DNA from 3 places in the Brevibacillus sp. FSL K6-0770 genome. Region 1 is predicted to be linked to each of the others. Evidence: riboswitches for the same ligand, from Rfam matches in the RefSeq annotation. Region 1 holds a riboswitch; each other region holds the start of a gene.

Evidence for each region. A riboswitch is a leader RNA that binds a small molecule or an ion and turns the genes downstream of it on or off. The one in region 1 is predicted to bind cobalamin.
Region 2: it holds a riboswitch for cobalamin, as region 1 does, so the genes downstream of both, nrdI (class Ib ribonucleoside-diphosphate reductase assembly flavoprotein NrdI) here and NST23_RS24850 (ABC transporter substrate-binding protein) in region 1, are expected to answer to the same signal.
Region 3: it holds a riboswitch for cobalamin, as region 1 does, so the genes downstream of both, NST23_RS23685 (energy-coupling factor ABC transporter permease) here and NST23_RS24850 (ABC transporter substrate-binding protein) in region 1, are expected to answer to the same signal.

What each region holds. Positions count from the first base shown of each region.
Region 1 is NZ_JBBOBQ010000001.1:5,231,358-5,233,618, reverse strand. Features, by position in the region: gene NST23_RS24860 (alpha/beta fold hydrolase) at 1-296, opposite strand, end outside; gene NST23_RS24855 (winged helix-turn-helix transcriptional regulator) at 406-774, shown strand; cobalamin riboswitch at 928-1,125, shown strand; gene NST23_RS24850 (ABC transporter substrate-binding protein) at 1,276-2,261, shown strand, end outside.
Region 2 is NZ_JBBOBQ010000001.1:2,785,062-2,787,322, forward strand. Features, by position in the region: gene NST23_RS13665 (alpha/beta hydrolase) at 1-762, opposite strand, end outside; cobalamin riboswitch at 936-1,133, shown strand; gene nrdI (class Ib ribonucleoside-diphosphate reductase assembly flavoprotein NrdI) at 1,288-1,647, shown strand; gene nrdE (class 1b ribonucleoside-diphosphate reductase subunit alpha) at 1,634-2,261, shown strand, end outside.
Region 3 is NZ_JBBOBQ010000001.1:4,977,521-4,979,781, forward strand. Features, by position in the region: gene cbiQ (cobalt ECF transporter T component CbiQ) at 1-8, opposite strand, end outside; gene NST23_RS23680 (energy-coupling factor ABC transporter substrate-binding protein) at 5-289, opposite strand; gene NST23_RS23685 (energy-coupling factor ABC transporter permease) at 286-1,050, opposite strand; cobalamin riboswitch at 1,199-1,394, opposite strand; gene NST23_RS23690 (quinone-dependent dihydroorotate dehydrogenase) at 1,546-2,261, opposite strand, start outside.

The sequences.
Region 1 (2,261 bases):
ACAGCGCCGAGCGAGTAGCCTACGACATGAAAGTGCGTAAAGCCTTCCTGCATAACTGCCTGCGCATTTTGCTCGACCAGATCGTCCAGCTCCAGCCGCTCGTGGGCATCTTGCGTTTTGCCCGAGCCGCTGTAATTGGGGGTGATGACGGTAAAGTCAGGTGCCAGCGCCTTGCCGAGATTGCCCCACGTGCCTTCGTAACTGCCTCCTGTACCGTGGATCAACAGCACGGCTGGCCCGCTTCCTTCTACTGCATATGCGACGTTTATGGGACCAACCTGAACGAATTTTTCCATGAGGGCCTCCTTGAAATCGTGTTTTACAAAAGTGATCTTACCGAATACACTGTAAAAAAGTAAGTACGCACTTTTTCGTTGAATACTTACCAAAAGGGAAGTGAGAACCATGGGAAACCAACAGGTGATTTATCAAATAAACGGCAAACAGTTTCAGTGTCCGATCGAGCTGTCTGTTTCCATTCTTGCAGGAAGATGGAAAACGACGATTATTTGCCAGCTGCTGAACGGGAAAAAGCGGTACGGTGAACTGAAAAAAAACATCATGGGCGTGAATCACAAAATGCTCGCGGAACAGCTGCGGGAGCTGGAAGAGTCGGGGATTGTGCTGCGGCATGTGTACCCGGTCGTTCCGCCAAAGGTGGAGTACGAGCTGACAGAGCGGGGAGAAGCACTGCGTCCCGTGATTGAATACTTGATCAAATGGGGAGAGCAGTTTGGCACGCCTGTGGCGGATGAAGTGGAGCCGACTGCCTAAAACTGCTGAAAGCACCGGGCCATAATCGCATACGACAACCATACGACCACCTGAGAACGGCGGATTTTTTTCGGGCGAAGGCAAAAAGGGAAGGAAGCGGCCGATTTGTTTTTACGGTCCCCCCTCCCTATGAAAATAATGGTATAATCAGCCAAGAATAGCATGCAGCTAGGTGCCTTTGCGAGAGCAAGGGGTAACAGGGAATCGGGTGAAAATCCCGAGCGGTCCCGCCACTGTAATTGGTGAGTTCTCTTTCCAACATGTCACTCGGTATGGAGCATAACCATCGGGGAAGACGAAAGAGCGCGATGAGCCAAAAGCCAGGAGACCTACCTAGTTTGTCACACCCGTAATCCTTCGCGGAAAAGGTGAGGTGTAGGAAGAAGCTGCGACAGCTTGTGTCTATTTATTCATGATGTCGACTGATTACTTCTACACGTTTGCCTCGTCCGGCGGGACGGGGCTTTTCTATTGATCACAAAAAGATAGGGAGTGGAAACGATGCTGCAAAAGAACCGGAAAAGCTGGATCGGCAAAGCATGGCTGTTTGGCCTGCTCACGATTTTTTTGGTCGTGACTGGCTGCTCTGCTGCTTCACCGTCATCGTCAACGCCTGCGGAACAGAAAACTGAACAGGCGGTGCCGCAGGAAAAGCAGGAGCTTGCTTTTCAAGATTCCGCAGGGACTGCGATCACGGTAAAGCTGCCAGTAGAGCGGGTGGTCGTGCTCAATCGCAACACGGCAGAAGCGATCAAGCTGCTGGGAGCCGAGCAGTACGTGCTGGCTACAGGCGACACGACGGTCAAAAATAACCCGTACCTCGGATTTGACAGCAAGCCGGATGTGGGGGAAACGAAGCAGATCAATCTGGAGCAAATCATCAGCTTGAAGCCGCAAATCGTCTTTGCCTATACGAATCGCCCCGACAAGACGCTGGAGGAAAAGCTGGAGCCAGCCGGAATCAAAGTCGTGCGAATGAACAACTATTTGCCGGAACAGATGGATGAGGAGCTGAAGCTGCTCGGTAAAATTTTTGATAAATCGGACAAGGCAGACGAATTTCTCGCCTGGAAGCATTCGATTGAAAAGCTGTTAGCGGACCGGGTGGCAGGCATCAAGGAGGAAGACAAAAAACAGGTGCTTGCCTTGTCAGCCGGATTTCTCAATACGAACGGGGGCTACCGGATTTTCCCCAGCCAGTCGTTGGACGGGAAGCCAGGAGTAGGGGAAGGCTACGCGACGATTCTGGCTGGCGGGAAAGACGCTGCCGACTTGCAATGGAATCCGGCGGAGGCGTCGACTACGATCATGGTCGACGAGGAATATGTGCTCAAGCGCAACCCGGAGGTCATTACCCTGCACGGCACCTGGCTGGGTGGCTACAATGTGAAGGATACGAAGCCGTTTGAGGAAGCGCTGCGCCATATTATGAGCACGACATCTGTTTCGCGGCTCAAGGCGGGGCAAAGCAAAGACATTTACTTTTT
Region 2 (2,261 bases), 2.4 Mb from region 1:
AGAGGTGTGATTTTCGTCCGGGAATTGACGGAACGTGGCTTGTATCTGGCCTGTGCCGAGAGCGGACAGCCTTTTTGCCATGGCCTCAGCTTTGACGTTGACGTGGAAGCGCCCGTCGTTCTCCAGTTCCCCGATCGTCAGGAGCGCTCTGACTTTCAGCTCGTCTGTAAGCCGTTCAGGCAAGCGCCGCTCTTCTTCGAGCAGGACGCTTTCGTTCCAGTGAATGGACGGGCTGCCGGCGATATAGCATTGGTACTCGTGCGGCCGCGTCAACAGGGCGTGCAGCACCAGCAAGCCGCCGAGAGAATGACCGAAGATCGTCTGGCGCGAGGTGTCGATGGAAAAGTCTTTTTCGATAGCAGGCTTCACCGTTTTCTCGATAAACGAAAGAAACCCTTCGGCGCCGCCCATTTCCGGCCATTCTCCGCCGCGCGGATGAGCGGGCAGCTCGTCTTGCGGAACGACATGCGTGAAGTCGTAGTAGCGGGACGGATGGAAGGGCGCTTCCGTCGGATAGCCGATGCCGACGACGATGGCTGGTTGCACGCCTGTTTTTTCAGGAGCGCGGCATTGCAGGCGAATGGCTTCGGTCATCGTGCCGAAAACCGAGTTGGCGTCCAGCAAATAGATGACAGGAAAGCCTGTTGGCGGCGGGGCTGTGTCTGGCGTGCTCACAAATAGGTGGAACGTACGATCGTTGTATGTTATTTTTCTCGTTTGGGAACGGGGAATCGCTACTGCCTCGTAAGTCGTACTGTCCATCATGGGTCACTCTCCATTCGTCCGTAGGCGTCAACTTTTATGTACACGAAACCTATTATATGGACGAAAACCAGAGATTGGCAATAGAGAAATGAGAGAGATTATCACTACGAAAATTGAACATGCCAAGCTTGACTCCTACGATATATTGAGGTAAAGTAAGTTTTACCAACTACATATTGATGCGGACAGGTGTTTACCACGCTATATTTGGTAGACTTAATAGGGAAGTCGGTGAGATTCCGACGCGGTCCCGCCACTGTGATGAGAGAGTTCCATTTGCTTGTGATCGCCACTGATTGAGCCAATCGGGAAGGCCAAATGGAGCAATGACCCCAAGCCAGGAGACCTGCCTGACTGCAAGCACTGTGTAACCTACGGAAGATAGGGAAGTGTTCGAGCGCTCCATTCGTTTGTCATGTTGAATGGATACGATGGGAATCATCATGCGCATTCGACATTTTGGCGTCGAATGCGCTTTTACTTTGGCTAAAAAGTATACAATTGCAGTAAAGGATGAGGGACATGATAATCGCTTTTGATTCAAAAACAGGAAACGTGAGACGATTCGTAAACAAAATCGATCTGCCGCGCGTGGAAATCGATCCGGAGATGGTGCTAGACGAGCCGTTCATCCTGGTGACGTACACGACAGGCTTCGGGCAGGTGCCAGAGAAGGTGGACCGTTTCCTGAAGCGAAATCATGTCTATTTGCGCGGAGTGTCTGCCAGCGGCAATCGCAACTGGGGCACCAGCTTTGCCAAAAGCGCAGATACAATCGCGATCCAGTATGGCGTTCCGGTGATTTCCAAGTTTGAATTGTCCGGTACCGGCCGTGACGTGGAACAATTTACGAGTGGGGTGGCAGCAATTGCGGCACATTGAATTGAACAACCAACTAATGCAGCGTGGAAACGACGGGTTTTACCAATTGGAAAAAGACAGAGAGGCAGTCGCCGTCTTCATGGAGGAAGTGCAGGCGAAGACCATGACCTTCAACAGTGTCAAAGAGCGGATGGACTATTTGATCCAGCATGATTTTTATGAAAATGTGTATGAGGACTACACCGTTGAACAGGTCGACGAAGTTTTCCGACTGGCGCATGACACTGGTTTTCAATTCGCGTCGTACATGGCCATCTCCAAGTTTTACAAAGACTACGCTCTGAAAACGGACGACAAGTCCACGTATTTGGAACAGTACCCGGATCGGGTAGCGATTGTTGCTCTCTCGCTCGGCCGCGGAGACTTCGAGCTTGCGAAGCGCCTGACTGTTTCCATGATGGAGCAGCGTCTCCAGCCGGCTACACCGACATTCCTCAATGCAGGGAAAAGCCGCCGCGGGGAAATGGTCTCCTGCTTCTTGCTGGAAATGGACGACTCCCTGAACTCGATCAACTACGTGCTCGGAACTTGCATGCAGCTCTCGAAAATCGGCGGCGGCGTAGCGGTCAATCTGTCCAAGCTTCGCGGGCGGGGAGAGCCGATCAAAGGCGTCG
Region 3 (2,261 bases), 250 kb from region 1:
CAGTTCATTTTTTGTTTTTATCCAGCCGACCTTTGTACAAGCCCATCGCATAGCCGACAATGCCCGCTCCCAATGCCGCTTGCACGGCAAACAGCAAGCTCTCCGTCTCGCCTCCTGGCGGTTCAAGCAGCGGCTGGAACCACGGCTCGTACGCAGGGGCAATCTCCTTGATCGCTTCCTCTGCCGCTCCGTCCGCTCCGCCGAACTCCGAGTCCTGCACCAAAAGCAACGGCACGATCGCAAGCACGACGACACCCAGGAGCAGCAGCCAGTTCATTCCTTTTTTCACAGCGATTCCTCCCGTTTCAGCAAGCGCAGCTCCGCCAGCTCTTTTGCATTGTAAGATTGAAGCCAGTTCCAGACGAGCACGGTCAGAAGCCCCTCGCTGATCGCCAACGGAATTTGTGTGATGGCAAAAATGCCAGCGAACTTGGCGAAAGAAGCCAATACCCCGCCAGACTCAGCCGGAAAAGCCAGCGCCAACTGAACAGATGTCACTACATAAGTCGCCAGGTCAGCAAGAGCTGCCGCAGCGAAGACAGCCAAACGTTGTCCTCCGTTGGCACGGACAATCAGGCGGTACACCCCGTAAGCCACCATCGGCCCGACAACCGCCATCGAAACAGCGTTGGCGCCAAGCGTGGTCAATCCGCCATGCGCCAACAGCAAGGCTTGGAACAACAGCACCAGACTGCCCAGCACAGACATCACCCACGGGCCGAACATGATCGCCCCAAGTCCTGTTCCGGTAGGATGGGAGCTGCTTCCCGTCACCGAAGGAATTTTCAAAGCAGACAGCACGAAAGCAAAGGCACCTGATACGCCAATAAGCAGCTTCATTTGCGGGTGTTCTTTGACGATTTTGTTTAACGAACGAATGCCAAGAATGAAGAACGGAATAAATACTACCCACCAGAACAACGCCCACGACAGCGGCAAATACCCTTCCATAATGTGCATCGCGTAAGAAGTTTGCGGTTCATTTACGAGAAAGTAAAGAACAAAGCCCGCAATCAATAAACAGGTCGAGACAAAGCGTGATCGATTCAAGGCAACTTCTCCTCCTTTGCTGTTCTTTTTACCGTTTTTTCCAATCAAAAAAGCCCCATCCGATAGCAGACGAGGTATGCGCACAAAACAATAGACATGAACTTCTGTCCAATTGCTCCGTATTCACCGCTCCTTTCCGCGAAGGTCTCCAGGGTGTGGCAAGTAGGTAGGTCTCCTGGCTTTCAGATCGATGCGCTCTTTGTCCTTCCCCATATGAATATGAGTGGAACTTCATCAAAGAGAACTCCCTGATTACAGTGGCGGGACCGCTCGGGACTTTCACCCGATTCCCTGTTACCCTTCGTGCTCATGCACACAAAGGCACCTATTGCCGACAATATCCAATTGTTTGACAGTTCTTGCTTGTCCTACATTATTATACTCAATCGCCCAATCCAGCGTAAAGCTTATTATCAAAAGGCTCCTGCAACCGATGACCTTTTGGCGAATGTCATTGACTGCAAGAGCCTTGTTTTTGGTTCTACGTTTTTGATTCTACGCTTTCGCGTCCACGCCAACCGCTTCGCTGATGTGGGAAAAACCGTCCCGCTGCATCAGCTTGAGCAATTGCTTGTTGATCTGCTTCGAAATGCCAGGCCCTTGATAAATCATGCCAGTATAAACCTGAACCAGGCTGGCGCCTGCGCGTATTTTCTGATAGGCGTCTTCTCCGGTAAAAATGCCTCCGACACCGATAATCGGCACTTTGCCTCCGACTTCCTGATAAATCTCTTTCACCCACGCTGTCGATCGCTCTGTCAGCGGCTTTCCGCTCAAACCGCCCGCTTCCTCGGCGTACCGATGCCCTTGAACAGCTTCCCGCGACAGTGTCGTATTGGTGGCAATAATCCCGGAAATGCCTTCCGCCACAGCCCCTTGCACAACATCGCGCATATGCTCGTCAGACATGTCTGGAGCTACTTTGAGCAAAATCGGTTTTTTCTGAATGCCGCGCGCTTCCAGCTCAGCCGCTTTCTCGCGTATCGCCCGCACCAGCTGGCGCATGCTTTCTGTCTCCTGCAAGTCGCGCAAATTCGGCGTGTTCGGCGAGCTGATGTTAATGACGAAATAATGGCCGTACGCATAAAGCATGTCCAGACACTTGATATAGTCAGAAGCCGCTTCCTCATTAGGAGTGACTTTGTTTTTGCCAATATTGATCCCGATCGGAACATCGGAATAAGCGTAATCTACCAGATGCTGCGAAGCCA